DNA from 2 places in the Arthrobacter jinronghuae genome. Region 2 is predicted to be linked to the other one. Evidence: predicted binding sites of a transcription regulator. Region 2 holds the regulator's gene; the other holds the start of a gene.
What was found. Region 2 encodes HspR, which represses chaperone genes until heat shock. Its sites were predicted from a motif close to AAGTTGAGTCNNNNNGACTCAACTT; they were not measured.
Positions count from the first base shown of each region.

Region 1 (15,423 bases), 1.0 Mb from region 2:
TCACCGTGGCCCCGGCCATGACCCTCACCGACCGCGAGTACCAGAAGCTGCGCAACATCGCGATCGCCGTGATCCGCGAGGTAGGCGTGGACACCGGCGGCTGCAACATCCAGTTCGCCATCGAGCCGGACACCGGCCGCGTGGTGGTCATTGAAATGAATCCCCGCGTGTCCCGCTCCTCGGCCCTGGCATCCAAGGCCACCGGCTTCGCCATCGCCAAGATCGCCACAAAGCTTTCCCTCGGCTACACCCTGGACGAGATTCCGAACGACATCACCAAGAAGACCCCGGCGTCGTTCGAGCCCACCCTGGACTACGTGGTGGTGAAGGTTCCGCGGTTCGCGTTCGAGAAGTTCCCGGCCGCGGATCCCACGCTGACCACCACCATGAAGTCCGTGGGCGAGGCCATGGCGATCGGCCGCAACTTCACCGAAGCCCTGCAGAAGGCGCTGCGTTCGCTGGAGCAGAAGGGCTCTTCGCTGTCCTTTGATCCGGTGGATGCCGCCGACGTGCCCGGACTCATTGAGGCTTCCCGGCGGCCCACCACCGCCCGGCTGCAGCAGGTGCAGCAGGCCCTGCTGGGCGGGGCAACGATCGAGGAACTCTTCGAAGCCACCGGCATTGACCCCTGGTACCTGGACCAGCTGGTGCTCATCAACGAAACCGCTGAGCAGATCCGCGCCACGCCGTCGGTCGACGAGGACATTCTCCGCCTGGCCAAGCGGCACGGCTTCTCCGATGAGCAGATCGGTGCGCTGACCAACACCCCCGAAGCAGTGGTGCGCGGCGTGCGGCACGCCCTGAACGTGCGGCCGGTCTACAAGACAGTGGACACCTGCGCCGCCGAATTCGCCGCGTACACGCCGTACCACTACTCCTCGTATGACGAGGAGGACGAGGTGGCCGAGCACGCCAAGCCGTCCATCATCATCCTCGGCTCGGGCCCGAACCGGATCGGGCAGGGGATCGAGTTCGACTACTCCTGCGTCCACGCGACCATGGCACTGCGCGAAGCCGGCCACGAGACCGTGATGATCAACTGCAACCCGGAAACCGTTTCCACCGACTACGACATCTCCGACCGGCTCTACTTCGAGCCGCTGACCCTGGAGGATGTCCTGGAGGTCATCGCCGCGGAGCAGCGCACCGGCGGGGTCCTGGGCGTCTTCGTCCAGCTCGGCGGGCAGACGCCGCTGAAGCTGGCGCAGGCCCTGGCCGACGCCGGCGTGCCCATCCTGGGCACCTCGCCCGCCGCAATCGACCTGGCCGAACACCGCGGTGCGTTCCAGCAGGTCCTGGATGAGGGCGGACTGACCGCGCCCAAGAACGGCACGGCCGTGTCCTTCGAGGACGCCAAGCGGGTGGCGGATGAGATCGGCTACCCCGTCCTGGTCCGCCCGTCCTATGTCTTGGGCGGCCGCGGCATGGAAATTGTCTACGACGAAGCCAACCTCTCCCGCTACATCGCCAACGCCACCGAGATCACCCCGGACCATCCGGTCCTGGTGGACCGGTTCCTGGAAGACGCCATCGAGATCGACGTCGACGCGCTCTTCGACGGCACCGACCTCTACGTGGGTGGAATCATGGAGCACATCGAGGAAGCCGGCATCCACTCCGGCGACTCGGCCTGCGTGCTGCCGCCCATCACCTTCGGCACCGACGTGATCGACCGGGTCCGCGAAGCCACCCGGGTGATCGCCGCCGGCGTCGGCGTCCGCGGCCTGATCAACATCCAGTTCGCCCTGGCCTCGGACATCCTCTACGTCATCGAAGCCAACCCGCGTGCCTCCCGCACGGTGCCGTTTGTCTCCAAGGCCACCGGCGTCCAACTGGCCAAGGCCGCGGCGCTGATCGGCACCGGCAGCAGCATCGCCGAGCTGCGGGCCGCCGGGAAGCTGACCGCCGTGGGCGACGGGTCCACCCTGCCGCTGGACGCCCCCGTGGCCGTGAAGGAAGCGGTGCTGCCGTTCAGCCGGTTCCGCACACCGGAAGGCACCGTGGTGGACTCCCTGCTGGGCCCGGAAATGCGGTCCACCGGGGAGGTCATGGGCATCGACAAGTACTTCGACACCGCCTTCGCCAAGTCCCAGGCCGCCGCCAACAGTGCCCTGCCCACCGCCGGCAAGGTCTTCGTATCGGTGGCGAACCGGGATAAGCGCTCCATCATCATGCCGGTGAAGCGGATGACCGACCTCGGCTTCGAGATCCTCTCCACGGGCGGCACCGCCGAGGTGCTGCGCCGCAACGGCATTGCCGCCACCGTGGTGCGCAAGGTCGGCGAAGGTACGGGACCGAACGGGGAAGGGACCGTCGTCGACCTGATTACCGCCGGAGAAATCAACCTCGTGGTCAACACGCCTTCCGGCGGTCAGGCCCGCGGCGACGGATACGAAATCCGTGCCGCGGCCACGTCCATCGGCTGCCCCGTGGTCACCACCGTTTCCGAGTTCGGTGCTGCGGTCCAGGCAATCGAAGCAATGCGGTCCTACGAATGGGACGTGACCTCACTGCAGGAACACGCGGCCCGGTTGAAGGCAGCCGGTGCCTGAGGAGCGACCCGCTTTCGGCACACGGCTGCGCGCGGCCATGGACCGCCGCGGGCAGCTGTGCGTCGGCATTGATCCGCATCCCGGGCTGTTGGCCGAGTGGGGCCTGAACGACGACGCCGCCGGGCTGGAGCGTTTCTCCCTCAGCGTCCTCGCGGCGGTGGGGGAGCAGGTTGCAGCCGTGAAGCCGCAGGCGGCGCTGTATGAACGCCACGGATCCGCCGGGATCGCGGTCCTCGAACGCCTGCTGGCGGCCTGTTCGGACGCCGGCGTGCTCAGTATCGCCGACGCCAAGCGCGGGGACATCGGCTCCACGATGGCTGCCTATGCGGACGCGTGGCTGCGGGACGGTTCGCCGCTGGCGGCCGACGCCGTGACACTCAGTCCGTATCTCGGGTTCGAATCACTGCGGCCCGCCCTGGACCTTGCCGCTGCCAGCGGGCGGGGCGTGTTTGTCCTGGCACTGACGTCAAACCCGGAAGGGGCGTCCGTTCAGCACGTCGGCGCCGGGGGAGCGGCACGCTCCGTAGCGGCCCGGATCGTGGACGCGGCTGCGGCGGAAAACGCCGGTCCGGGAGTGGTTCCCGGGACGGAGCTGGGTTCCGTCGGACTCGTGGTGGGCGCGACCGTCGGCACGGCACTGGCCGACCTCGAGATTGACCTTGCCGCCTCGCGTGCCCCGCTGCTCGCACCGGGACTGGGCGCCCAGGGCGCAACGGCCGCCGACCTGCGCGCAACCTTCGCTGCGGCGTACCCCAACGTCCTGGCGACCTCCAGCCGCGGCATCCTGCGGGCCGGCCCCGATCCCCGGGCCCTGCGCGAGGCAGCGCTGCGGACCGGAGCGGAGCTGGCATCCGTACGCTAGCGGAGCGGCGTGTGGTGCGAAGCGGTTTCCATTGCAATTGGGCTTCGATTACGGATAGGTTCGGACCTACCAGCAGAGCCGCTGACAGCGGTGTGTCCTCGTCCGGGAGAGTCTCTTGAACCTCAAGCCACTGACCGAAGCCGAGCGTACGCTGGCCCGCGAAAAGGCCACTGCGGCCCGAGCTGTCCGCGCCGAGGTCAAGTCACGAATCAAGTCCGGTGACCTCAGCATCGAAGAAGTCATCCTGTCCCGTTCCGGAGAGGAAGCAATCGGCCGGCTGAAGGTCATGGACCTGCTGCGCGCCCTGCCTGGTGTCGGGGAGCGCCGCGCAGCTGGAATAATGGCTACGGTAGGTATCGCGCCGACCCGCCGGGTCCGGGGGTTGGGCGTGCATCAGCGCAAGGCGCTGATAGACCTGCTGGCGGGCCATTAGGCTCCGGAGGCCAGCAATAACAACGAGTGAATGAGGTTTACGTGTCGCAACCGCGGCTGACAGTTCTGGCAGGTCCAACCGCAGTTGGCAAGGGCACTGTATCCACCTATATCCGGGACAACTATCCCGAGGTCTGGCTTTCCGTCTCGGCCACCACCCGTGCCCCCCGGCCGGGCGAAGAAGACGGCGTACATTACTTCTTTGTCAGCGCCGAAGAGTTCGACGAAATGGTTGAAAAGGACCAGATGCTCGAGTGGGCAGTGGTCCACGGACGCAACCGCTACGGAACCCTGCGCCGCACCGTCGAGGCAGCCATGGCCGAGGGCCGCAGCGTGTTGCTGGAGATCGATCTGCAGGGTGCCCGGCAGGTTAAGAAGTCCATGCCGGAGGCGAATTTCGTGTTCCTGGCCCCGCCCACATGGGATGAAATGGTGCGGCGCCTGGTGGGGCGCGGAACCGAAACGTCCGAAGAGCAGCAGCAACGGCTGGAAACCGCTAAACTGGAACTTGCTGCCGAGTCCGAGTTCGATCACACCGTCATTAATGATGACGTCCAGCGGGCGGCAGCTGAGCTTGTATCACTCATGGGAATCAGTCCGCGCACGCGCTGACAAACCGCGAATCCCGTTCAAGAATTTTGGAGAACCCTGTGTCTGAAGGCATCATCAACCCGCCGATCGACGACCTGCTCGAAGCAGCCGATTCCAAGTACGCGCTGGTCATCTACGGTGCCAAGCGCGCCCGCCAGATCAACGCCTACTACTCCCAGCTGCACGAGGGCCTGTTCGAGTACGTCGGCCCGCTGGTGGAAACCAAGCTGAACGAAAAGCCGTTGTCCATCGCCCTGCGCGAGATCAACGACGGCATGCTCGTGGTGCGCCCGAACGAGAACGCCGAGTAAAGCTCAGCGAACACAAGGGGGAAGGCAGCAGCGTGCGCATAGTCCTGGGCGTCGGCGGCGGAATCGCCGCGTACAAGGCCGCGTCGCTGCTGCGGCTTTTCACCGAGGCCGGGCACAACGTCACTGTTGTCCCCACCGAATCCTCCAAGCAGTTCGTCGGCGTCTCCACCTGGGAGGCGCTCTCGGGCAACCCCGTCTCCTCCTCCGTCTTCGACGAAGTGGAGAAGGTTAACCATGTGCGGCTCGGACATGAAGCGGATCTGATCGTGGTGGCCCCGGCCACTGCGGACCTGCTGGCCCGGGCTGCCGCCGGCCAGGCGAACGACCTGCTCACCAACACCCTGCTGATGGCCCGCGGGCCGGTGGTTTTCGCGCCGGCCATGCATACCGAAATGTGGATGCATCCCGCAACCACCGCCAACGTCGCAACCCTGCGCAGCCGGGGCGCCGTGGTGCTGGAGCCGGGCATCGGGCGGCTTACCGGCAAGGACACCGGCCCCGGCCGCCTGCCGGAACCTGAGGCTATCTTCACCGCCGCACTGGCCGCCGTTAAAGCAGCCGCCGAAGCCGCCCAGCCGGCATCCGCCCCCGGCGCGCTGGCCGGCACCACCGTCACCATCACTGCCGGCGGCACCCGTGAACCGCTGGACCCGGTCCGGTTCCTCGGCAACCGCTCCTCAGGAAAGCAGGGGACAGCGCTGGCCGAAGCGGCTCTGGCGGCCGGCGCCCGGGTGCGGCTCATAGCGGCGCACATGGACGTTCCGGCGCCGAGCGGCGTCGAGCTTCTCCGCGTTGAAACGGCCCTCGAACTGCGTACCGCTGTGCATGCGGCTGCCGCGGACTCCGACGTCGTGATCATGGCCGCTGCGGTGGCGGATTTCCGTCCCTCACAGGTGGTGGACACCAAAATCAAGAAGCGCGACGACGAAGCTGATCCCGTGATCACCCTCGTCAGGAATCCCGACATCCTGCGCGAACTGGTCCAGGCGCGCGACGCAGCCGGAACACGCACCCCCAAGCTCATTGTCGGCTTTGCTGCCGAAACCGGAGATGCCACCTCCGATGTGCTCGAATACGGGCGTAAGAAGCTTGCCCGCAAGGGCTGCGACCTGCTGGTCCTCAACCGGGTCGGCAAATCCCTTGTCTTCGGCCAGGACGAAACCGAGGTGAGGATTCTCTCACCGGCAGACGCCGCAGAGGATGCAGGCGAGAGCGCTGCCGGTACCAAAGCCGACGTTTCGGCACGCATCATCGCGCGGATTTCCGCCGAGCTCGCTGCACGCACCGCCTGAGGCTGCGCACCCTGCGCGTGCTTGGATGGTCGGTGGGGCCCGGTAGAGTAAATCCCGTGACTTCTACTTCCTCTCCCGCTAAGCCGCAGTCCAATCTGCGCCTTTTCACCTCGGAATCCGTCACTGAGGGCCACCCGGACAAAATCTGTGACCAGATCAGTGACGCAATCCTCGACGGCCTGCTCAAGGTTGACCCCGAGTCCCGGGTAGCCGTTGAAACCCTGGTGACCACCGGACTGGTGCACGTCGCCGGAGAAGTAACCACCGAGGGTTACGTTGAAATCCCGCAGCTGGTGCGCGACACCATCCTGGACATTGGTTACGATTCCTCGGCCAACGGCTTCGACGGCGCCCGCTGCGGCGTGTCCGTCTCCATCGGCCAGCAGTCCCCGGAAATTGCTTCAGGCGTGTTCAACTCCCTGGAGAACCGGACCGGGAAGGTCATTGACCCCTATGACGCCCAGGGCGCGGGGGACCAGGGCATCATGTTCGGCTACGCCAGCGACGAGACCTCGGTACTTATGCCCACGCCTATCTGGCTGGCACACCGGCTCTCCGAACGCCTCACCACTGTCCGCAAGGACGGCACCCTTCCGTACCTGCGCCCTGACGGCAAGACCCAGGTCACCGTGGGGTACGACGGCGACCGGCCGGTTTCCGTGGACTCCGTGGTTGTCTCCACGCAGCACGCCGCGGAGCTGGACCTGGAACAACTGCGGGCCGACATGGTGGAGTACGTGGTCAACCCCGTCCTCGCCGGCACCGACCTCGACATCTCGGCCGTCGAGCACATCATCAACCCGGGCGGCCCGTTCGTCATCGGCGGCCCCGTCGGCGATGCCGGCCTCACCGGCCGCAAGATCATCGTTGACACCTACGGCGGATTCGCCCGCCACGGCGGCGGTGCCTTCAGCGGCAAGGACCCGAGCAAGGTAGACCGGTCCGCGGCCTACGCCATGCGCTGGGTAGCCAAGAACGTGGTTGCCGCCGGTCTGGCCCGGCGTGCGGAAATCCAGATTGCCTACGCCATCGGCATGGCCCGCCCCGTAGGCATCTATGTTGAAACCTTCGGCACCGAAACAGTTGACCCGGCCCGGATTGCCGACGCTGTGAAGGAAGTCTTCGACCTGCGTCCGCTGGGCATCATCAACGGCCTGGACCTCAAGCGTCCCATCTACCAGCGGACTGCCGCCCACGGCCACTTCGGCCGCGAGGACGAAGGTTTCACCTGGGAGCGCAAGGACAAGGTCGAGGACCTCCGCAGCTACTTCAACGTGTAGCCGGCCATGGCCGCCGACGACACCACTGAGGCCGTGCAGCTTTCCCTGCTGCACGGCTTCACGCCGTCGGCAAAACCCGTGGGCAAGGCGCAGCCGGCTTCCGCCCTGCCGATTGCCCGCGTCCTGCTGGATTCCCCGCTGCCGCACCTGGACCGTCCCTTTGACTATCTGGTCCCGGCCGACCTCGACACCGACGCTGTGCCGGGCGCCCGGGTCAAAGTCCGGTTCGGCGGCCAGGAACTCCCGGGATTCATCACCGAACGGGTGGCCGAAGCGGACACCACTGCCCGGTTGATGCCGCTGGGAAAGATAATCTCCCCGCAGCCCGTGCTTTCCCCGCAGATCCTGCGCCTGGCCGAGGCCGTCGCCGCACGCTACGCCGGAACGGTCCACGATGTGCTGCGCGTAGCCATTCCGCCGCGTGCGGCGCGGGTGGAGAAGGAATTTACTCCCGAGGCCCGGGCGGAATCCGCTGACGCCGGCTCTGGTGCCGACGGCGACTCCGGTACGGGCGGCGGCTCGTCGGCGGGACCGGCCGACGCCGTGCCCGGACCGGCCGACGCCGTGCCTGGACCGGAAGGGGCCGGAGCCAACCCGCTGACACGCTATCCGCACGGACCGCGGTTCCTGACCCATCTGGCCGCGGGCCACCGCCCCCGCGCTGTGCTCTCCTCGCTGGGCGGCTACGGCCCGCAGGACTGGCCTGCAGAAATTGCCGAGGCTGTCCGGTCCACGCTGCTCTCCGGGCGGGGCGCCGTCGTCGTCGTTCCCGACAACAAGGACCTCTCCCGGGTGCAGTCCGCGCTTACTGCCCGGATCGGGGCAGCTGCCTTTGTCCGGTTGACGGCCGAAGACGGACCCACCCCGCGCTACCGCAGTTTCCTCCAGTTGCTGCACGGTGATGTCCGCGTGGCAATTGGTACCCGTTCGGCCGCCTATGCGCCGGTGCAGGATCTCGGCCTGGCCGTTATCTGGGATGACGCAGACGACCTGCACGCCGAACAGCGGGCGCCCTACCAGCACACCCGCGACGTACTGCTGCTGCGTGCCGAGCTGGAAGACGCAGCCCTGCTCCTGGCGTCCCATTCGCGGAGCACTGAGGCACAACGGCTGGTCGCCAGCGGCTGGGCGGCCGGTATAGCCGCCGAACGTTCCACCGTCCGGACGCATGCCCCGCGGGTGGTCAGCACTACCGACTCCTTCACGATGGAACGCGATCCCTTGGCTGCCCGGGCCCGGATACCGCACGCAGCGTGGAAGGCGGCGCAGGACGGACTGACGCGGGGACCGGTGCTGGTCCAGGTGGCCCGGACCGGTTTCTCGCCGGCGTTGTCCTGCCAGGAATGCCGGGAACCCGCCCGCTGCCGCAACTGCTCCGGTCCATTGGGCCTGGCCAGCAGGAACGGTATTCCGGCATGCCGCTGGTGCGGGCGGCCGGAACCCATGTGGCATTGCGGAAACTGCGGCGGAACCCAGCTGCGGGGCTCCACCGCCGGTGCCGGGCGCACCGCCGAGGAACTGGGCCGTGCGTTCCCCTCCACCACTGTGATTTCGTCCGCCGGCGACCACATCCGGACCGAGATTCCGGACACCCCGGCCCTGGTCGTCGCCACCCCCGGAGCCGAACCCGTAGCTCCGGGCGGCTACGCCGCAGCCATCCTGCTGGACGGCAATGCGATGCTGTCCCGGGAATCGCTGCGGGCGGGGGAGGACACCCTGCGCCGCTGGTTTACGGCGGCAGCGCTGGTCCGCCCGGCAACGGAAAAAGGCCTCGTGGTTGTCACAGCCGATGATTCGGCAACGGTCGGCCATCTGCTCCGTTGGGACCCGGCTTCGGCGGCGGAACGCGAACTGGAGCTGCGGCGTGAACTGGGTTTGCCTCCGGCCGTACGGTATGCCGAACTGAGCGGGTCGAGGGAAGGGCTTGACGCGTTTATCACTCGGCTCGAGCTGCCTGAGGGTGTCCGGGCCGTGGGGCCGGCGCCTCTTGCACCCGCGGTGGTTCCGCCGTCGGGCAACTCCCAGCAACGGGACAGCAGGTCTCCGGAAGGCCAGCTGGGCGGGGCCGGTGGACGCTACCGGACACTCCTGTTTTTCCCGTACACGGCAGCACCCGCGATTACGGCGGCCCTGCGTTCTACCAAGGCTGCTGCCTCTGCACGCCGGACGGGCGATCCCGTCTACATTCGAGTGGACGGAACTGACGTCCTTTAACGTCCTTTAGGTCCAGGCGTCCGGCGGCGGGTTCCTGCGGCAGTTCTTGCTTACAGCTGGCGAGTTCCTGAAGCAATTCTTACTTCCGGCAGCTCGAGTTCCTGCAGTTGGTTCCTCTTTACCGCAGCTCGAGTTCCTGGGGCAGTTCCTACTTACAGCAGCTCGAACAGGACCGCGCTGGCGCCGAGGAGGGAAAGCAAAGCCAGCTGGGCGGCGCCGCCCAACCGGGACAACCGGCCAAACAGTCCACGGGGTACTCCGTGGATCATCCAGTACCGATGATTGACAGTTGGCAGCCTCACTGCTGCGTCCCCTTTCCCGGTCGCCGGAATCTAGTGGCTGCAGCTGTGGCTGCCACCCTCTTGCCCCGGCCCGATCCGTTTCATGGCGTACATTTCCCAGTATCCCGCCCCGTGGAAAGCGGAATTGACCGGAATCGGGGTGAAGTTTGCCACTGGGTGTGCACCGGTGGCGGGTACAACGAAGGGCTCCGGATCTCCGGAGCCCTTCGTCGTAGAAAATGTGGTCAGGGATTAGGCCCCAACGGTTTCACGGCTGGTACCTTCGACTGCGCTGCTTTCGACTGTTTCGCCGTTGATGGCGGAAGATTCCGTTGAGGTTTGGACGGCGATCTTGCGGGGCTTGGCCCGCTCAACCACGGGGATGATGACACTGAGGACGCCGTTCTCGTACTGGGCGGAAATCTGTTCAGTGTCGATCCCCTGGCCAAGGTTGAGCTGGCGCAGGAAGTTACCGGCTTCCCGTTCACGCGTGAGCCACTTGACCCCGTCCGCGTTCTGCAGTGTGCGCTGGGCCCGGATTGTCAGCAGCTGGCCGTCGACGTCAATGTCGATGGATCCGGGATCGATCCCGGGGAGATCTGCTGCGAGGATGTACTGGTCGCCTTGCCGGTAGAGGTCCATAGGCATGCCGCGCAGGGTTCCTTCGCCACGCAGTGCCTGAGCCATGCGGTCCAGTTCCTGGAACGGATCAAACTTCATAGCCATGGTGGTACCAACTCCTTCTACGTGATCGCTTTTTCAGCGGTGCCGAGATTCAGTTCCAAAGTTGAGTCAGCAACACTCAACTTGCGAAAATGAGATTAGCACTCTCGTGGGGCGAGTGCCAACTACTTTTTCTGGTGATGAATTTGTGGCCTTAGCGGCTGCCGGAGCGATCCGTCCGAACTGCCGCCAGGCGTGCCAGTTCCTGAACCTCGCCCGGGGAACCGCGCCAGGGAGCCCCGTGTCCGGGGAGCACCCATGTGGCCTCGAGGCCGGCCAGTCGGTTCAGGGAATTGAGGGCTAACGCAGGGTCATCGGTGAACGGTGCGGGCCGGATGCCGGTCTGCCCTGTCAGTACGTCGCGCGTGGTGAGGGCATCCCCGACAAAGACCGCATCCGCAACCGGAACGTACACGGCGACGCTCCCCGGAGAGTGTCCCGGCAGGGCGATGACGCGCGGTGAACCCGGAAGCGGGAGGACATCTCCGTCGGCCACTTCGGATACCTGGGTGAGGTACGTTGGGCGCCAGCCCCGCTTGCGCAGCGCGTAGGCGAAGAACCGAACCACGGGGCCCGGCCGCATGGGGCCCATTGCAGGCTTTGGCTTCTTGCCGCCGCGAGCACGGTCTGCGTCTTCGGAATGGACGAAGACGGGCACGTTCTGGCTTCGGCGCAGTCTTTCTGCAAAGCCGATGTGGTCGCTGTCGCCGTGGGTCAGGACCACCCCGCGTATGTCATCCAGGCTTCGACCCATGGATTTAAGCTCGGCGAGCAGATCGTTCCAGTGCCCGGGGAGTCCCGTGTCGATCACGGTAATCCCGTCGTCGGTGTCGACCAAATAAGCAGCCACGATGTCGTTTCCGATGCGGTGCAGATGCGGTCCAAGCTTCACGGGTCCTCCTTCTGATGACAATTAGCCGATCCGTGAGGGCTGAGTTGGCCACTGGCTTCTTGGCCCTCGCTAGCTGGTTGGCCGCCACTATAGCCACGTGCTTCCATCTGCGGCAGCCCTCCGGGGTTCACCTTTAGGCGGCCCAGACAAAATCCGCTATGCATGCTTCAACGGGGGAGTCCGGCGAACGCGCCGGGGGACGGGCCAGGGGAGGCGTCGGGTTCTCTTGCAGGTGAGCCGGGTGGTCTTGCGGACGTGCCAGCCGCGGTAGCGCCCCTGGTAAAGCAGTCCCGGGCAATGCCGTCCCGGGCAGGGGCGGAGCGGTGGAACGATACGTGTGGCCGGTCGGCGTCGTCGTGTCCACCGTGTGTCCTGCGGTCGCTGTGTCTACCGGGCGTCCGGGTCCCGCGTTGATGCCGGCGTCTGCTTCGGCCTCCGGGCTGCTCCTTCGGACTGGTTCTGCACGCCACCCGGGCGCTTCCTTTGCATGGTTACATGCCTCGCATAGTCCCTGCCCGTTGGATGCACTGGTGGGTCCGCCGCGGTTGTGAGGGCGGATATGGTCCAGATGGCGGATTGGTGCTCCGCACCAGGGCATTCGGCAGGCAGTATCCCGGGCCGCGATGAACCGTGCCAGGGACTTGGGAAACAGCCGTGCGCGGGAATCCATCGCCACCAGCTCTCCGGTGTCCGGAGCCGTGTACAGCCTCCGGACCCAGTGTTCCGCGTGCTTGTCGGAGCCGCCCATGGCTTGGTCCTTAGTCCGGCCCCGGCTGCTCTGGTGCCGTCTGCTCGGGCCCCGCCGGCTCCGGCGCCGAACCAGATCCCTAGCCCACTGCGCCGGCACCGGACCGTACCCGGGTACCAGCGCCGGTTCCGAATCGCCTGCCAGTAAGGTCCGGTCGGTCATTACCAGCTGGATCTCCACCTTCGTCGAGCCCGCATCTCCCAGCCCGGTGACCCGTTCCACCAGGGTGTCCGCCATGATCTGGCCCCGCCCCCTTGAGTCGCCGGCGGCGCGTAGCCGGTCAGCCTCGTGAGAGAGGGCTGTGTAGACGCCCACTCCCTGTGCCACGGGCAGTAATCCGGTGAGATACGTCATGGTGTCCGGCGCCGGACGGCAGGAGACAAACCGTTCAGAGGCTGCTTTCGCGGCGCGGTTCACTGCCGCCCGCGGGTCCAATCGGTATGCGGCAGCCTTGGCGCGGGCGATGATTTGCCGGTCGCCCAGGGACTCCAGCAGGCCGGCATCACCTGCCACTTCTTCATCCACTTGCCGCCGGTCTTCGAGGGAGAGGCAAGCTGTCTCGCGCACCAGGAGTGTGGCCCGCCATTCGCTGATCTTTCCGAAGGACAGAGCCTGCATTGTGTACGGCATCTCCGAGGTCAGGGCTTTTGCCAAGCCGAGCAGCCGTCCGCCCTTGTTGGCGGATTCCCGCCGGGCCAGTGCGATCTGTGAAGCTACCCCTCGCCCCAACTCTTCCTTCCGCAGGCCGGCGTGTTTCTGCTTGCTCCGCTGTGAGGCGTCGAATGCCGCTGCGATCCGTGCCTGCGCTGCGGCAGCGGCACCCTTCAGTTCCTCAAGCGCCCGCAGTTGGTCGATCAGTTCCGAATCCGATGCGATTTCCGAAACTGAGCCCTCCGGCGTCGGAAGGGAGTTAGGTTCGAACTCAGCTGCCAAGTACTCCACCCAGGCGTCAAACACTGCGGATTGGGCCTCCAGCGGGCCCCTCCGATGATGATCAACCGATGGCAGATATTCGAACATGTGTTCGAGTCTAGTGTTCTGTTTGACTGCATAAAAGGCCAAAACTACGCGACTCAATACCTGTTTTTAACGGGCACTGTGCGCTGTGGGAACGGCGGCGGTTACAGACCCAGATGGTCCTCCGGAGCCGGTTGCACCGCGCTTCGGAGCTCATTAGATGCCCTCGCTGCGCGACAAGCCCACGCCGAGCGACAGGCCCTCACGCGGCCACCCCTCAGGCGGCCAACCCTCTCCCCGCGGCCACCCCTCACCACGCCAGCCCGCGCCGGGCGACCAGCCAGGCGTAGATCAGCCGTGCCGTATGCCTCCCGTGGCTGCGCAGGTGCGGGCTTGATGCCACCTCGGGCTTGCAGCCCGAGTCGATCATGCAGTTGAGCAGCGACGCCAGCCACGCGTCAATATGGTCAGCTGGGACGTCCCGGGTAAGCGCCGACCGCCGGAGTTCGGCGTCGACGTCGAACCCGTCACCACGCACGTAAGGAAGTACCCCGACCCAGTCCAGCCAGGGAGCGCCGGTCCCGAGGAAATTCCAGTCGCAGAACAGTGCCTGCCCGGAGCTGATCAGGATATTGTCCGGGCGCAGGTCTCCGTGAAGGACTGCATCACCTGCCAGGGCCTCGGGACACAGTTCCAGCAGTCCCGAAAACGTCCGTGCCTGTTCGGCACTCAGCGTCGGCAGGAACCACGGAGCCGGACCGCCCTCGGCTACCGGCTCGAAAGCGGAGGGTATCCGGGCCATGTCTTCTGCAACGGGACGGCCGGCAGCATCCTGCGGGAAGTTCGCCAGGAGGCCGGCGGCGGTGTTGCAGGAGTCCTCGACGGCGAGCAGGTCCGCGCTGGTCCACGGCTGGCCGGGCATGCGTCCGTCCACCGCCTCATAAACGAGCAGCTGCCAGTCGGTGCCCTCCGCCGCCAGGCATTCGGCGGCAAGCAGCGCCGGCATGGGCATGCCCGCAGGCATCAAGGGCACCACCTGCGATTCGCGCACGTATGACCGGTAAGTGACAGTGTCCGACGCCGGTGCCGCCTTCACGAAGACGCGCACCCCGGCGTCGTTCCCGAGAACCGCGGCGAAACCGGGCGTGAAGCCGCCGCCCGCCGGCTGCACCGATGTGATGCTGCCGCCCAGATATGTACGGAGCCGCAACTGCAGGACTGCCGGCAACTCGGCCCAGGGACGTCTGGCGGCCGTGCGGCGGTAATCGGGGATGCTCTGCATTCGGAACAGCCTAGGGCAGCACTTGTACCCAAGCAGGCAAGGGCGCATCCAGCGAGCCGCCACAAACAGGTTGTGCACAATTGAATTGTGCCCTACGGTGGGCTCATGAACGAATCCCTACAGCGGCAGGTGTGCTTCTCGCTGTACTCCGCCTCCCGGGCGGCTACGGCCCTCTATCGTCCGATGCTTGAAGAGATGGGGCTGACCTACCCGCAGTACCTGGTGATGTCGCTGCTCTGGGAGAAAGACGCCCAAAGCGTCCGGGACCTGGGCGAGGCACTGGACCTGGACTCCGGCACGCTTTCGCCGCTGCTCAAGCGGCTGGAGGCAGCGGACCTGGTGCAGCGGCGTCGTGCCGTCGAGGACGAGAGGCGCGTCCGTATCAACCTCACGGATGCCGGACGCGCACTTCAAAATGACGCCAGGAACCTGCCGGACCGGCTCGCAGCCTCCGCCGGACTGGCACCGCAGGACCTGCAGAGCCTGCAGGACACACTCGCCAAGGTTACTGCCGCACTGCGGCAGGCCGCGGCGAAGTGACGGCACCAATACCCGGCACCAATACCTACCATCAACCCCGACAGTAAGGTTCATTCCATGAGCAGTTACCCCGAAACCGGCCGCGAAATCCAGCTTGCTTCCCGCCCCGACGGGTGGCCGACGGAGCAGAACTTCCGTCTGGCGGAGGTACCGGTACCCGAACTGCAGGAGGGCCAGGTCCTGGTCCGCAACCTGCACATGTCCGTGGACCCGTATATGCGCGGCCGGATGAATGACGCGAAGTCCTATGTACCGCCGTTCCGGCTCGACGAAGCGCTGGAGGGCGGCGCCGTCGGTGAAGTCGTGGAGTCACGCTCACCGGACCACAAGCCGGGGGACAAGGTACTGCACGGCCTCGGCTGGCGCGACTATGCCGTCCTTGACGGGCGCCGTGCACGTGTCATCGATACGGACGCCGCTCCGGCCAGCGCGTACCTCGGGGTGCTGGGCATGACCGGCCAGACCG
Region 1 covers NZ_CP104263.1:2,094,606-2,110,028, reverse strand. The annotation lists gene carB (carbamoyl-phosphate synthase large subunit) at 1-2,552, shown strand, start outside; gene pyrF (orotidine-5'-phosphate decarboxylase) at 2,545-3,414, shown strand; gene mihF (integration host factor, actinobacterial type) at 3,530-3,847, shown strand; gene gmk (guanylate kinase) at 3,889-4,458, shown strand; gene rpoZ (DNA-directed RNA polymerase subunit omega) at 4,485-4,748, shown strand; gene coaBC (bifunctional phosphopantothenoylcysteine decarboxylase/phosphopantothenate--cysteine ligase CoaBC) at 4,781-6,040, shown strand; gene metK (methionine adenosyltransferase) at 6,097-7,320, shown strand; gene N2K98_RS09785 (primosomal protein N') at 7,327-9,534, shown strand; gene N2K98_RS09780 (hypothetical protein) at 9,687-9,836, opposite strand; gene N2K98_RS09775 (Hsp20/alpha crystallin family protein) at 10,068-10,541, opposite strand; gene N2K98_RS09770 (MBL fold metallo-hydrolase) at 10,693-11,430, opposite strand; gene N2K98_RS09765 (HNH endonuclease) at 11,564-13,198, opposite strand; gene N2K98_RS09760 (phosphotransferase) at 13,446-14,417, opposite strand; gene N2K98_RS09755 (MarR family winged helix-turn-helix transcriptional regulator) at 14,523-14,957, shown strand; gene N2K98_RS09750 (NADP-dependent oxidoreductase) at 15,015-15,423, shown strand, end outside.
Region 1: N2K98_RS09775 (Hsp20/alpha crystallin family protein) is a predicted target of HspR. The motif match lies at 10,600-10,624, and genes of this name have one in related genera.

Region 2 (15,423 bases):
GGGGGAGAGCTACACCGGGGAGCTCGACGACGATGAGATGCTGCGCGCCCGCGGAACCGGAGCGGGGGAAGCGTTAAACAGCGACGCCCAGCGCCCGGGGAAAAACCCCGAGGGCTGAGCGCCCCTGCCTCCACCAACGGCGGAGTATTCAAAGGCTTAGACGATTTCCGGCGTCTTCTGGTAGCGCTGGATGGCCCGCTGCGTGCCCCGGTTGGTCAGCACGCGGATGACCTGGCTGACGGCACCCGAGACCACGGCAAACGCCACGGCGGAGCGGAGGCTGTTTTCCAGGCTGCCTTCGGCATCCTTGGGCGGCTCGTTGCCGGTGGCCTTGGTCCAGGCGAAGTCCAGCACCTTGGCGGCGACGATTCCGGAGAGGATGCTCGCTCCGGTTCCGAGCAGTTTGAGGATCAGGTTCATGAATACTCCTAGCTTCGGGCGTTTTTCCTAACCCTACGGTACCCGTTTGCCCGTCGCCGGATCGGGAGCGCGTGTGTAGAGTGGAACCGCAAACATACGACAGGGGAGCGCCGTCCCGCAGCAGGTCTTCGGACCGCGAAGGAAAAGGCGCTGAGAGTGCGGATAGCCGCAGACCCTCGAACCTGATCCGGTTAGTACCGGCGAAGGGAGTCGAGAGCTCAGGGAAATTCCCCGTTGGCCGGCAACGGCCCGCGGGGAAGTGCGCCGGTTTACCGGCGCAGCATCACCCTCCCCTCCTGACTTCAGGAGGATATTCATGAAAGACCAATCCGCAGTACCCGACCGCACCCGACCTGCAGCCTCAGGGCGTTCCTGGCGGGTGGTGGACATTGTTGTTGCCTCCGTCCTCGCGGTGGCCGTGGGCGTGATCTTCTGGGCCTGGTCCCTGGGCTACGCCGGGATCAGCGCACTCACCGCGGCGTTTCCGCCGCTCGCCGGGCTCTACACCGGCGGCTGGCTGATTGCCGGAGTGCTGGGCGGGCTCATCATCCGCAAACCCGGCGCGGCTATCTACTGCGAAATGCTGGCCGCCGCTGTGTCGGGCGTACTGGGCACGCAGTTCGGTCTCTCCGTACTGCTTTCGGGCTTCCTGCAGGGCCTGGGTGCCGAACTGGTGTTGCTGCTGTTCCTGTACCGCCGGTTCTCCCTTCCCGTGGCGCTGCTGGCCGGGCTGGGATCCGGACTGTTCCTCGGCCTGAGCGAAAACGTCCTGTACAACGTGGAATGGGCAGCGCAGTGGCAGCTGCTGTACGTCCTGCTCACCTGCGTATCGGGAGCGGTTATCGCAGGCGGGCTGTCCTGGCTGGCGGTCCGCGCGCTGGCACGGACGGGTGCCCTTGCGCCGTTCGCGTCCGGTCGGACCGGAACGGCGTAGCGGTGCTCTTCGGTAAGAAGGGCGGCGGAAACCGTCCGCCCGCTGCAGCGCCTTCCATCCCACGCCCCGAAGCCGCCCCCGGCTCCCGACGCCGGCCCCGCCCGGCTGCCGTCGCTGCCCGCGGCTGGGGCTGGCAGCACGGGGGACGGGCCGGTTTGGCCGTTTCCGGTCTGGACCTGGCGATTTCCCCGGGTGAACGGGTGTTGCTGCTGGGTGCTTCCGGTGCCGGAAAATCCACGTTCCTGCATGCCCTTGCCGGTGTCCTCGGCCCGGACACCGGCGGAGAGGAACAGGGGGTCCTGACGCTCGACGGCGTCCATCCCGCGAACGCCCGCGGGCGGACCGGGCTGGTCCTGCAGGACCCTGACTCTCAGACCGTCCTGTCCCGGGTAGGGGACGAAGTGGCCTTCGGTGCGGAGAACCTGGCCGTTCCGGCGGCGGAGATCTGGCCGCGGGTGCGCTCGGCGCTGGCCGACGTCGGACTGGAAGTTCCGCTGGACCGCTCCACCTCCGCGCTCTCGGGCGGACAGAAGCAACGCCTGGCCCTCGCATCCGTGATGGCTATGGAACCGGGCCTGCTGCTGCTCGATGAACCCACAGCCAACCTGGACCCGGACGGGGTGGTGGAAATCCGCGACGCCGTGACGCGGGTGCTGGACCGTACGGGTGCCACGCTCATCGTGGTGGAGCACAGGGTCGATGTCTGGGCCGGTGTTGTGGACCGTGTAGTGGTCCTCGCCGCCGGCGGCGGCGTGCTGGCGGATGGTTCCCCGGAACAGGTACTGGGCAATCCCGGGCACCGCAGCACCCTGGCGGAGTCCGGTGTCTGGCTTCCCGGCATCAGGCCGGAAATTCCGGGCGGTCCCTGGAGACCGGCTGCGGCCGGTCCCCGGCTGCTGGAGGCCCGCGGGCTGGCCGTTGCGCGTTCGCTCCGCGGCCCCGCCGTGCTGACCGGAGCGGACCTGAGCCTGGACGCCGGCACCGCCGTCGGTATCACCGGACCCAACGGTGCGGGTAAATCCACGCTTGCCCTGACTCTCGGCGGTCTGCTCCGGCCACGGGGAGGAACCCTCACCGCGGCCCCTGCCCTTGCCGGCACGGCCCGCCCGGAACCCGGCCGCTGGACCTCCGCGCAGCTGGTGGACCGCATCGGCACCGTCTTTCAGGAACCCGAACACCAGTTCCTGGCCAACACCGTGCTGGATGAACTGGCCTTCGGGCCGCGGCGGCTGGGCCGGGAGACGGACGGACAGGTGTTGGCCCGGGTGCATCAGCTGGCGGAACGGCTCCGGCTGGACGGGCTGCTCGAGGCCAACCCGTTCACGCTTTCAGGCGGCGAGAAACGCCGGCTGTCCGTGGCGACCATGCTTGCCACGGAGCCGTCCATCCTGCTGCTGGATGAACCGACCTTCGGACAGGATGCCCGGACCTGGGCGGAACTGGTGGCGCTGCTCCGCGGCCAGTTGTCGGAAGGACGCTGCGTGGTTTCCGTAACGCACGATGCCGAATTCATCGAGGCGCTCGCCTCCCGGAACCTCCGGGTGGCGGACGGGGTCCTCACACCTGCAGCTGCCGCGCCCGGCGTTCCAGCCGGCGGCGCCGCAACCGGCGACGTCGGAACGGCCCGGGACGTCCAGGTGCGGCGATGAGCGCTGTAGTTGCCGGGGCGCCGGCCCGGCCCGCCGGCACGTTCCTGGCCCGCGCCAACCCGCTCTCCAAGCTTGCCGCGGCAGTGCTGCTGACCCTGGCAGTACTGGTGACGGTGGACTGGGTGAGTGCCGCCGTCGTCCTCACCGCCGAACTGGCCCTGCTGCCGCTGCTGCACATCCGGATCGGAACATTGGTGCGGCGGATCTGGCCGCTGCTCGCCGCGGCGCTGATCGGCGCGTGGGGCACGGCGCTGCTGGCGGAAAAGACCGGGACGGTGCTGCTCGAGGCCGGGCCGCTGGTGTTCACCTCCGGTTCCGTTGCCGCGGGCATCGCCATCGGGCTGCGCGGCCTGGCCATAGCCCTGCCGGGAATCTATCTGCTGGCCACGACCGATCCCACCGACCTGGCCGATGCCCTGGCCCAGAAACTGAGGCTGCCGCACCGCTTTGTCCTGGGCGCGCTGGCGGCCATGCGGCTGGTGGGGCTGCTGGTGGAGGAATGGCGCACCATCGGACTGGCCCGGCATGCCCGCGGCGCGGGACCGGACGCCGGGGGAGCAGCCCGGATCCGAGGTTTCGCCGGGCAGTCCCTGGCGCTGCTGGTGCAGGCGATCCGCCGGGCCACCCGCCTGGCGACGGCAATGGAAGCGCGCGGCTTCGGCGCAGCGGAACGGACCTGGGCTCGAACGTCGACTTTCAGCGGGGTGGACGCGGTGGTGTTCGGGGTGGGGGTAGCCCTGTCCGTTGCTGCGGTGGCAGCTGCGGTGGCGGCCGGAACGTTCAACTTCATCCTGACCTGAGGCTTCCCGGCCCGGCAGACTTAGAGGGCGGCGTCCGCCAGCTTGGTGAGTTCGGTGTTCAGCGCCTCGGAGAAGGGCAGTTCCCTGCCGTCGATGGAACGCACCGGCACCAACAGCCGGATGCTGGACGCCAGCCAGACACCGTCGGCCGCGAACAGGTCCTCGGGCACCAGCGGCCCGTACCCCAGCTCCCAGCCGGCAGCTTCAGCCGCCCTGAAAAGGGCATCCTGCGTGGTCCCGGCCAGGATGCCGCTCTTGCGCTCGGGGGTGAGCAGGGTACGCACGCCGTTGCGTTCGCGGGCCAGCACCACGGTGGACGTTGGCCCTTCGAGGACCTTGCCGTCGGAGGACGTGAAGATTGCATCGTCGGCGCCGTTCGCGCGGACGTAGCGCAGGGCGGCCATGTTCACGGCATAGGAGAGCGTCTTGGCGCCGAGCAGCAGCCACGGAGCTCGGGCAGCCGCCAGGCTGTCATAACCGCGGTCCAGGAGCAGGACCTTGATGCCCTCGGTGCGCTGCCGTGAGGCATCGGGGGCAGCGGTCACCTGCACCCATGCCGTGGGTGTGCCGGCGCCCTCGACGCCACGGGTCACCACGAGTTTCACCGCCGCCCGGGCGGCGGAACCGGTTCCGGCGGCGGAGGCCTCCGTGTGCAGGGCGAGCGCGGTGGCAATGGCCCGTTCCCAGGCATCGCGCGGCGGCAGCGCCAGGTCCAGCAGCTGCGCCGAGGATGCCATCCGGTCCAAATGGGCGCCCGGTTTACGGGGCACCCCGTCCACGGCCAGGAGCGATTCGAAGATCCCGTCCCCGCGGGTCACACCCAGATCATTGATCATCAGCTGGGGGACCCCGGCGTCCGCCGGACGGCCGTCGGGGAAAGCTGAATCCAGGAAAACCAGAACAGTCATGTCATCAGCGTAGCGGCGCAGGCCCGGATAGGTCCTTCCGGCCGATAGGCTGTCTAAAAGGCGGCTCGGGAGGAGCATAAGTGTGTGGTGGTCTCTGACCGGTATTGACCTGGCTGGGTGGACTACCGGCGTGTTGACGGCGGTGGATTACGCGATCCGGATCATTGCCCTGGGCATTGTGCCGGGCAACCGCCGGCCCACCACAGCAATGGCCTGGCTGTTGTGCATCTTCTTCCTGCCGATCCCGGGGATCATTCTCTTTTCACTCTTCGGCAACCACCGGCTCTCCGAACACCGGGTCAAACGGCAGGCTGAAATCAGCCGACTGGTCCGTGAAAACACCAAGGAACTGGAAACCGAGGGCACCAACTACGGCGGCCCCGAGTGGGTACTGAATGCCGCAGAACTCAACCGCCGGCTGGGCTCCTTTCCCACCCTGGACGGCAACAAGGTGGACGTGCAGCGCGACTACCTCGAGTCCATTGCGGACATGACCCGCGAAGTGGAATTGGCCAAGCGGTACGTCCATGTGGAGTTCTACATCATGGGCTATGACGCCGTGACCCGGGACTTCTTCCAGGCCCTGAAGGACGCTGCAGGGCGCGGAGTCACCGTCCGGCTGCTTTTCGACCACATCGGCACCCTGCGCATCCCCGGCTACCGGAAGCTGCTGCGGGAACTGCGCAGCAGCGGCGTCCAATGGCGGCGGATGCTTCCGGTGGAGCCGCTCCGCGGGCGCTGGCGCCGCCCCGACCTGCGCAACCACCGCAAAATCCTGGTGGTGGACGGGGCAGTGGGCTTCACCGGCTCCCAGAACATGGTGGAGCCGGCCTACAACAAACGCCGAAACCGCCGGTCCGGCCGCAAATGGGTAGAGCTGATGGCCCGCATGGAAGGGCCGGTGGTGGACGAACTCAACGTTGTCTTCGCCACCGACTGGAACGCCGAAACGGACGAAAACCTGGAACGCGAACTGGACCTGTACGAATCCTCGTTCAATCCCGGAGACGTCACCTGCCAGGTAGTACCCAGCGGCCCCGGGTTCAGCACCGAGAACAACCTGCGCCTTTTCGCGTCCCTTATTTACTCGGCCAGCGACCGCATTTCCATCACCAGCCCGTACTTCGTCCCCGATGACACGCTGCTTTACGCAGTGACGACGGCGGCGCAGCGCGGCGTGGACGTGGAATTGTTCGTCTCCGAAAAAGGCGACCAGTTCCTGGTGGACCACGCCCAGCGCTCCTACTATGAGGCGCTGCTGCGCGCCGGTGTCCGGATTTACCAGTACCCCAAACCGCTGGTGCTGCACGCAAAGCACTTCACCATCGACGAGGACGTGGCGGTGCTGGGGTCCAGCAACATGGACATGCGCTCATTTTCGCTGAACCTCGAGGTGTCGGTGATGATGTTTGACGGCACCATTGTGAAGCAGATCCGCCGCATCGAGGACACCTACCGGGCCCTGTCCAAGGAGCTCATCCTGGAGAACTGGGTGGGCCGGCCGGTCTGGCAGCGGTACATCGACAACGTGGCCCGGCTGACCGCGACCTTGCAGTAATCCCTAGCCGGGAATGTGCTGCGGTTCAGGCTGCAGCCGGGACAGGACGGCCGCCAGCGCTGCCCCGGCGTTCCCCTGCGGACCCACCAGACGCACGGTGAGATCCGCGGCGGAGGCGGCGTCGTCGTCGGCAGCCCAGCGGCGTTCCTGTGCCGCCCAGCGTTCCCAGTGCGGAGCGTAGGTGCCGCCGTCGCGTTCCAGTGCGCAGCGGCGGCGGACCGTTTCCTCACCCGCCACCCAGACCGTGGTGTCCAGCAGGGCGCGGGCCTCGCGGTGCCCGGAGCCCACGCCTTCGAAGACCACGACGTCGGCCGGTTCGGTGGTCTGCCAGTCTCCGTAGCGGCCGGCATCCCAGTCCCAGGCCTGCCAGCGGGCGGAGCGTCCTTCGGCGAGCGGGCGCAGGATCTGCTCGCGGTAGTAGGTCATTCCCGATTCCAGGCCGTCCCAGCCCGGGTAGACATCCTCCAGATGGAACAGCCGCACGGAGCCGAATCGGGTCATGGCGGCGGCAATTTCGGTGGCCAGGGTCGTTTTGCCGGCACCGGAGAAGCCGTCCACGGCAATAAGCAGGGGCGCGCCGGGTTTAGCGGGCATCGGGGGTGTTGCCCGTGCACACGGTCAGGATTCGGAACATTCCTTAACCCTAGCCAGAAAAGGTCAGGCCCGAAGAAGCAGCTCCCCGCACGGGATGAGGAACCAGCCGTCCGGGGCATCGGCCCACTCCCGCCAGCCGGCGGCAACCTGTTCCAGCTGGTGACGGTCCGCCAGTCCGCGTTCCCGGGCCTGCTCGGCGAAGGCGGAGTGCAGTACGCGTTCGGACCAGGATTCCGCGTGCCTGCGCCGCTCTTCCGGTGTCGCGTAGAGCCAGTTGGAGGATGAGGGTGTGATCTCGGTGAAGCCGGCCTCCAGTGCCCATGCCAGCAGGTGCCTGCCGGCATCGGGCTCAGCGGAGTTGCCGCGGGCAATCTCCCGGTAGATCCGCATCCACTGCGCCAGTTCCGGTGTGGGCGGATGCCAGATCATGCCGGCGAAATCGGCGTCGCGCACCGCCACCAGCCCGCCGGGCTTGGCGACCCGGCGCATTTCCCGCAGTGCGGCCACCGGGTCCATCAGGTGCTGGAGCACCTGATGGGCGTGGACAACGTCGAAGGTTTCATCCGGGAAATCGAGGTCGTAGACGTTCCCTGCAACAAAGGAGGCATTAGCCAGCCCGCGCCCGGCTGCCCGTGCACGGGCGGAGACAAGGACGTCCTCGGAGGAATCCAGGCCCACCACGGGTCCCGGTGCCGCAAGCGCCGCGAAGTCGGCGGTGATGCTGCCCGGGCCGCAGCCGACGTCGAGAATGCTTACTCCCGGCTGCAGTTCCGGCAACAGATACGCTGCGCAGTCCCGCGCAGTGCGGAGGGCATGGACGTCCACCACGCTGCGGTGATGGCCGTGGGAATAGGTTTCGGAAGCCATGGCAGGACCCTACCGCCAGACCCGCCGGGGAGGGGGAAGGGCCGGCTGCCGTGTTCCGCAACCTCCGGGCACAGAGTTGAGCCGGATGCGCTCAAGTTTGTTGACAAAGAAGTGCTGCTGAGTAAAGTTGAGTGTAGAACGCTCAATAGCTCTTGGTGGCGAACCGGGTGGCTGTCCTCCGGGGCAGGCCGCGCCGGTGTCGCCACGAGATGCGGGTTTCTCCAAGGAAAGAGGAAGCAAATATGTCACGTGCAGTAGGTATTGACCTCGGTACTACCAACTCGGTTGTCTCGGTTCTCGAAGGCGGCGAGCCCACGGTTATCGCCAACGCCGAAGGCGGCCGCACCACGCCGTCCGTCGTAGCCTTCGCCAAGTCCGGTGAAGTCCTGGTCGGCGAGATCGCCAAGCGCCAGGCCGTCAATAACATTGACCGGACCATCGCTTCCGTCAAGCGCCACATGGGCACCGACTGGAACGTTGACGTGGACGGCAAGAAGTACACCGCCCAGGAGATCTCCGCCCGCATCCTGATGAAGCTGAAGAACGACGCCGAGGCCTACCTCGGTGAGAAGGTCACGGACGCCGTGGTCACCGTTCCCGCCTACTTCAACGATGCCGAGCGTCAGGCAACCAAGGAAGCCGGCGAGATCGCAGGCCTCAACGTGCTGCGCATCGTCAACGAGCCCACCGCAGCTGCCCTGGCGTACGGCCTGGACAAGGGCAAGGAAGACGAACTCATCCTCGTCTTCGACCTCGGCGGCGGCACCTTCGACGTTTCCCTGCTGGAAGTCGGCAAGGACGAAGACGAATTCTCGACCATCCAGGTCCGTGCAACGGCCGGCGACAACCGCCTCGGCGGCGACGACTGGGACCAGCGCATTGTTGATTACCTGCTGAGCCAGGCCAAGGCCAAGGGTGCTGATCTGTCCAAGGACAAGATCGCCCTGCAGCGCCTGAAGGAAGCTGCGGAGCAGGCCAAGAAGGAACTCTCCTCGGCCACCTCCACCAACATCTCCCTGCAGTACCTCTCGGTCACCCCCGAAGGCCCGGTTCACCTGGATGAGCACCTGTCCCGTGCCAAGTTCCAGGACCTGACCAAGGATCTGCTGGACCGCACCAAGAAGCCGTTCAACGACGTCATTTCCGAGGCCGGCATCAAGGTCTCCGACATCGACCACATCATCCTTGTGGGCGGTTCCACCCGTATGCCGGCTGTCAGCGAACTGGTGAAGGAACTCGCCGGCGGCAAGGAGCCGAACAAGGGCGTAAACCCTGACGAGGTTGTGGCCGTGGGCGCTGCCCTGCAGGCCGGCGTGCTGAAGGGTGAGCGCAAGGACGTGCTGCTCATCGACGTCACCCCGCTGTCCCTGGGCATCGAAACCAAGGGCGGTGTGATGACCAAGCTGATCGAGCGCAACACGGCCATCCCCACCAAGCGCAGCGAAACCTTCACCACGGCGGATGACAACCAGCCGTCCGTGGCCATCCAGGTCTTCCAGGGCGAACGCGAATTCACCCGCGACAACAAGCCGCTGGGCACGTTCGAGCTGACCGGCATTGCGCCGGCTCCGCGCGGCGTTCCGCAGATCGAGGTCACCTTCGACATCGACGCCAACGGCATTGTGCACGTGTCCGCCAAGGACAAGGGCACCGGCGCGGAGCAGTCCATGACCATCACCGGCGGGTCCTCCCTCAACAAGGAAGACATCGACCGCATGGTCCGCGAGGCCGAAGAGCACGCCGCGGAAGACAAGAAGCGCCGCGAGGCCGCCGACATCCGCAACTCGGCCGAGCAGCTCGCCTACTCGGTGGACAAGCTCCTCACCGACAATGACGACAAGCTGCCCGAAGACGTCAAGACCGAGGTCAAGTCCGACGTCGACGCGCTGAAGAAGGCGCTTGAAGGCACGGACAACGACGACGAGGTCAAGACCGCGTTTGAGAAGCTGCAGGCTTCCCAGACCAAGCTGGGCGAAGCTATTTACGCCCAGGCCTCCGCAGCCGGCGCTGACAGCACCCCCGGTGCTGCTGACGGTGCTCCGGCCGGTGACGGCTCTGCCGCAGGCAGCGCCGCCGGTGACGAAGACATCGTTGACGCCGAAGTTGTCGACGACGAAGAAAAGAAGTAATCATGCCGGCGGAAAACGAGCACGGGAACACTCCCGAAGGTGAAGAGCCCGTAAACGGCCAGGACACGCCCGGCGCGGGCGAGACTGCGGATTCCGCCAACGGTGGCGCGGCAGGGGAGGAAGCTTCGGCTTCCGCCCCGGCCGCCGGGGCCGACGGAGATGCGCTCTCCCAGGCGGAGCAGATCCTGAACAACGCCGACGTGCCGGCCCAGCCTGCCGCGTCCGGTTCGCCGGAAGCCGCTGAACTGCGCAACGACCTGCTGCGACTGCAGGCCGAGTACGTGAACTACCGCAAGCGGGTGGAACGCGACCGCGACGTCGCCCGGGAAATGGCCGTCATCGGAGTGCTGAACTCCCTGATGCCCGTCCTGGACGACATCGACGCCGCACGCCAGCACGGCGACCTGGCGGAGGGACCCTTCGCTGCGATCGCTACCAAGCTGGAGAACTCGCTGAAGACGTACGGGCTCAGCCGCATCGATGAGACCGGTGTGGAGTTCGATCCGAACATCCACGAGGCACTCATCCAGCAGCAGAGCGCGGACGTCACGTTCGATACCGTCACGCAGATCCTGAGGGCCGGCTACAAGTCCGGCGACCGGGTCCTGCGTGCCGCGCAGGTGATTGTTTCGGTTCCGGAACAGTAGTTGTACCGTGTCCGGGGCCGCCGTAAAGCGGCCCCGGACATTTTTCCATCGGCAGGTCCCGCAGCAGGGGCAGCAGGCCCGGCAGCCGTGTTTTCACGGCAATGCAGCGGGATTCGCAAATGAGGAAGGGACACCAATTGGCTAGTCAGGATTGGGTCGATAAGGACTTTTACAAGATTCTGGGTGTTCCCAAGGATGCGTCCGACGCCGACATCAAGAAGGCGTACCGCAAACTGGCGCGGAAGTACCATCCCGACCAGAACCAGGGCGACGCCAACTCCGAGCGGATGTTCAAGGACCTCTCCGAGGCGTATTCGGTCCTCTCCGATGCCGAGGAACGCCAGCAGTATGACGCCATCCGCGCCATGGGAAGCGGCGCCCGGTTCACTGCCGGCGGCCCCCAGGGCGGCGGCGGCGCCGGCGGGGCGGGCTTCGAGGATATCTTCGGAGACCTGTTCGGGCAGACCGCACGCGGCGGCGGCCGGAGGACCACCTTTAACGCGGGCGGCAGCAACATCCCGCCCGAATTCGCCGACCTTTTCGGCGGCGGCAGCGGTTTCGGCGGCGGCGGCTTCGGCGCCCCGCCGCCCACCAAGGGCGCGGACCGGACGGCCAGCACCACCATTTCCTTTGCCGGATCCATTAACGGAACCGTGATCGGCCTGCGCGAACCCAGCGGCGAAGTAGTGGAGGTCCGGGTGCCGGCCGGCGTCAAGGACGGCCAGAAGATCCGGGTGCGCGGCAAGGGGCAGCCCGGCGCCGCAGGTGCCGGAGACCTGATGGTCACCGTCCACGTCACGCCGCACGACTTCTTCACCCGCGAGGGCAACAACATCCGGATCCACGTTCCGGTCTCGTTCCCCGAGGCAGCCCTGGGGGCGACCATCGAGGTGCCTACCCTCACCTCCGATACCGTCCGGCTCAAGGTACCCGCCGGAACACCGTCGGGACGCACCCTGCGGGTCAAGGGCCGCGGCGTGCACACCTCCAAGGGCAACGGGGACCTGCTGGTGACTATCGACGTCGCCGTGCCCACCCACTTGAACAAGGACGCCCGGGAAGCTGTGGAGGCATTTGCCGATGCGACCAAGGGCGAGGACCCCCGGGTCGGATTGGCAGCAAAAGCACGGCTTTAACAGGTGGTTTCATCCGCCGGAGGGCGAACTTCCCGCGCTACCATTTCAACAGCAGTGAAGGAGGAACAATGGGCATAGATGTCAATGCGCCTATTTTCGTGATCTCCGTTGCCGCTGAGCTCGCGGAAATGCATCCGCAGACCCTCCGGCAATACGACCGGCTCGGGATTGTCCGTCCCAGTCGGGCGCCCGGCCGCTCCCGCCGCTACTCGCAGCGCGACATCGAACTGCTGCGAGAGGTCCAGAAACTCTCCCAGGAGGGCGTTTCCCTCGAAGGCATCAAGCGGATCATGGAGCTGCAGAACCAAGTCACCGGCCTGCGCCAGCGGGTTGTGGAACTCTCCACCCAACTGGACGAGGCGCAACGGCGTGCCCCGGACCGCAGCCGCGTCTTCGCTGCCGGGCTCGCCGGCGACGTCGTCACCCTCAGCCGCGGGCAGCGCCCGCCGGCCGCCGCGACAGCCGTTCAGCAGCTGGGCCTGGTCTCGCTGATGGAGCGCCGGAGCAGGCTGCGCGCCCTTCCCGCCGGCAAGTCCGCCGAGCGGAACTACGCCGACGACGACTACGTGCAGTCACTCTAAGCGCCGGCCGCTGGTGTCCTTGTGACACAATGCCGGGATGCCATACGAGGAAACCCCGGTAGGCCAGGTCCAGGCGCTGTACCGCTATCCGGTCAAGTCCACCGCGGGCCAGGCGGTGCGCGCGTCCGCCGTGACCGGCACGGGATTGCAGCATGACCGCCGGTGGGCGGTTTACACCGGCGACGGCGGCATCGCCAGCGGCAAGCGGACCCGGCGGTTCCGCCCGGTCCCCGGGCTGATGCAGTGGTCCTCCGTGGTCGAGGACAACAACATCCTTGGTGAGAACAACTTCCTTGATGACAACGGCGGCGTACCGCTGCTGCTGAGCCCCGAGGGCCATCGGTATCGAGTCGATGATCCGGCCGCCTCGCGGGCGCTGAGCGCAGCCTTCGGCCGGGAACTGACCCTGCGGGCCGAAACCGGTGCCGGACACCACGACGAGACGCCCCTGCACCTGGTGACAACATCCTCACTGACTGCTCTCGAGGACCTGGCCGGTGGTGCGGTGGATGACCGCCGCTTCCGCGCCAACATCGTGATCGACACCGGTTCCCAGCCGGCGTTCTGCGAGGACGACTGGGTGGGCGCCGAACTGGTCCTCGGAGGCGAGGTTGTTCTGCGTCTGGGGGAGGGGATGCCACGCTGCGTGATGATCGACCAGGCGCAGGCGGGTGTCCCGGCGGAAACCAAAGCCCTCAAGCTGCTCGGCAGTTCCCACTCCGCGGAGTTCGGTCTGCAGGCGCACGTAGTGCGGACCGGAATGCTGCGGGTGGGAGATGCCGTTGTCCTCCGCCGCAGCAGGACCGCATAACGTCGCGTGCAGCCCCGGTCAGGACCCCATGACTCCGGTTGCGGGGGCCGGTCCCGCCCAGCCGTAGCGCAGGAGCACGGCTCCATTTTCCGAAGCGGCTGAAGCTTCGAGCAGTTTCAGTTCCGCGGGCGGCCCGTCCGGAGGAAACAGGCGCTTCCCGGGGCCGAGAACTACGGGATACACCCACAGGTTCAGGGAGTCGAACATACCGCCCGCCACCAGGGTGCGGGCGAAATCGATGCTCCCGATGACGTGGACGTCCTGGTGTCGCGCCCGTAAGCCTGCCACCGCGTCCGCCAGGTCCCCCTCGAGGTGGTGCGAGTCCCGCCATCGGCCCAGATCCGGGGTTCCCCGGGACACGACGTATTTGGGGATGGAGTCAAACTTGCGTGCAATGTCGGAGTTGCCACCGTCCAGCTGGTGAGGCCAGTAGTCGGCGAAGATGTCGTAGGTCTTCCGGCCCAGCAGCAGTGCGTCCATGGAGGAGATGCCCTCGTCCACCTGCGCTCCCACGGTTTCGTCGAACAGGGGAGCCTGCCAGCCACCGTAGGCGAAGCCGGCCTCCGGGTCTTCCTCCGGGCCGCCCGGAGCCTGGGCGACGCCGTCGAGGGTCATAAAAAGATCGATGGAAACGCGGCCGGCCATGGTGCCCTCCCGTTGGTTGCGGCACTGGGTGACGGTGACAGGCACCATGCTCGTGACGCGGCGTTGTACCTGTCAACAGAAGCGGCGGCATCCTCCGCCCGGCGCACTGACCCGCCGGTTGCGGCACAGCATCCCACCCGGTGGGGTTCCTGTTGCCGTCCGGGACCTCAGCTGTAACAGCAGCACCACTTAGTGGGTCCCCGTGCACGCAGACGGGCCGGCGGCGTCCACCGGCCCCCGGGTTCCTGCTGCTCAGCGCCGGGCGTCGGCACCCGGGCGAAGGCGGATGAGGCGCTGCGGCCCGTCGTCGTCCAGCTCCACCAGGTCGCCGTGCGAGGAGAGGAAGTCGGTGAAGGACCGGAAGCCCAGCGGCTTCTCGTTGAAGGCCGGGTCCATCCGGCGCATCTGGTTCTTGACCGTGCCCGTGTTGAGCCACTCGTCGGCGTCGCCCTTCGCGTGGCCGATCTGCAGGGCCCGCACGAGGAGTTCCGTCGCGAGGACACCCGGGTCGACGTCGTCGGCGGGCTCCGGCTCCTCAAACCCGGCCTGTCCCGTGTGCGAGAACATGGGGACGGTGGTGAGCCTGCGGGCTGGAGCCGGATCGGGCTGCGAATCCGTCGGTGCCGCAGTCTTTTTGGCGGCAGTATCCGCCGCGGCCGGAGCGGCGGCTGCGGCTTCAATCCCGGGAAGCGAGTCGTAATCCTCGAATTCGTCGCAGGCCGCAGCGAGGGAAGTGCTGGTTGACCCGGCAACGCCGATGCCGACGACGAAGCGGCCGAGCCGCTTGGACTTCTGCGCGAGGGCAATGTAGTCGCTGTCGCCGGCGACGATGATGACGTGGGTCAGGTCGGGCAGGCGGAAGAGGTCTTCGACTACGTCCACGGCGAGGCGGATGTCCGCCCCGTTCTTGGTTCCGCGCGTCGTGGTGGTGAACAGCTGCGTAAGGTCCACTGCCCGGGACATCAGCTGGCGCTGGTAACTCGCGTTCACCGGTACCGACCAGTCGGCATAGGCGCGGTTAACCACCAGGGTGCCGAAGGAAGCGGCGAAATCGATAATGGCGTTGAAGTCCACCGTCGCTGCAGTGAGCTTGGCGGCAACTTCGGGATCGGCCTCGCGGTTCGTCCGGTCGAAATTCCGGATCCCGTCACGCTGGAACGCGTTGCGGCCATGCAACTGCTGATAGCGCGAGATGACAATGTTGTCGAAGTCGATGTAGAGGCCGACGCGTGCGTCGTTCGGTTCAGTCATGGTTCTTAGATCCTTCGGTAAGCAAGGTCAAAAATCAGTCGGCCGCCCTCGTGGGCCTTGTTCTCGAAGCTGGTCAGGGTCCGGCCCTCGAAGCGGGGGGCCCAGCCGCCGCGGGTATCGACGTCGTCTTCCGGGGCCTTGTTCTCCAGGCCCTCCCGGTGCACGCGGGTCAGCGGGCTTTCGTCACCGGCACGTTCGCCGGTGTGCAGATTCTCGAACCGGGCCGAAGCATCCAGCACTTCGCGCATCTGTACGGCGTAGTCGGACCAGTCCGTTGCCAGGCGCCAGGTGCCACCGGGTACCAGCACCCGGGCCACCAGCTCGGCGAAGGATTCCTTGACCAGGCGGCGCTTGTGATGCCGGGTCTTGTGCCAGGGGTCGGGGAAGAACACCCAAACCTCCGCCACGGACCCGGCCGGGAGCATGCTGGTCAGCACCTCCGGGGCATTCGCCTGGACCACGCGGATATTGGTCAGGCCCTTCTGCCCAATCC
Region 2 covers NZ_CP104263.1:3,115,350-3,130,772, reverse strand. The annotation lists gene N2K98_RS14690 (DUF4235 domain-containing protein) at 157-420, opposite strand; TPP riboswitch at 512-646, shown strand; gene N2K98_RS14685 (ECF transporter S component) at 737-1,354, shown strand; gene N2K98_RS14680 (ABC transporter ATP-binding protein) at 1,357-3,003, shown strand; gene N2K98_RS14675 (energy-coupling factor transporter transmembrane component T family protein) at 3,000-3,803, shown strand; gene N2K98_RS14670 (aminodeoxychorismate lyase) at 3,824-4,711, opposite strand; gene cls (cardiolipin synthase) at 4,794-6,269, shown strand; gene N2K98_RS14660 (nucleoside/nucleotide kinase family protein) at 6,273-6,863, opposite strand; gene N2K98_RS14655 (methyltransferase domain-containing protein) at 6,927-7,730, opposite strand; gene dnaK (molecular chaperone DnaK) at 7,973-9,859, shown strand; gene N2K98_RS14645 (nucleotide exchange factor GrpE) at 9,862-10,506, shown strand; gene N2K98_RS14640 (DnaJ C-terminal domain-containing protein) at 10,644-11,642, shown strand; gene N2K98_RS14635 (heat shock protein transcriptional repressor HspR) at 11,711-12,223, shown strand; gene N2K98_RS14630 (MOSC domain-containing protein) at 12,261-13,034, shown strand; gene N2K98_RS14625 (dihydrofolate reductase family protein) at 13,053-13,727, opposite strand; gene N2K98_RS14620 (NYN domain-containing protein) at 13,932-14,930, opposite strand; gene trmB (tRNA (guanosine(46)-N7)-methyltransferase TrmB) at 14,936-15,423, opposite strand, start outside.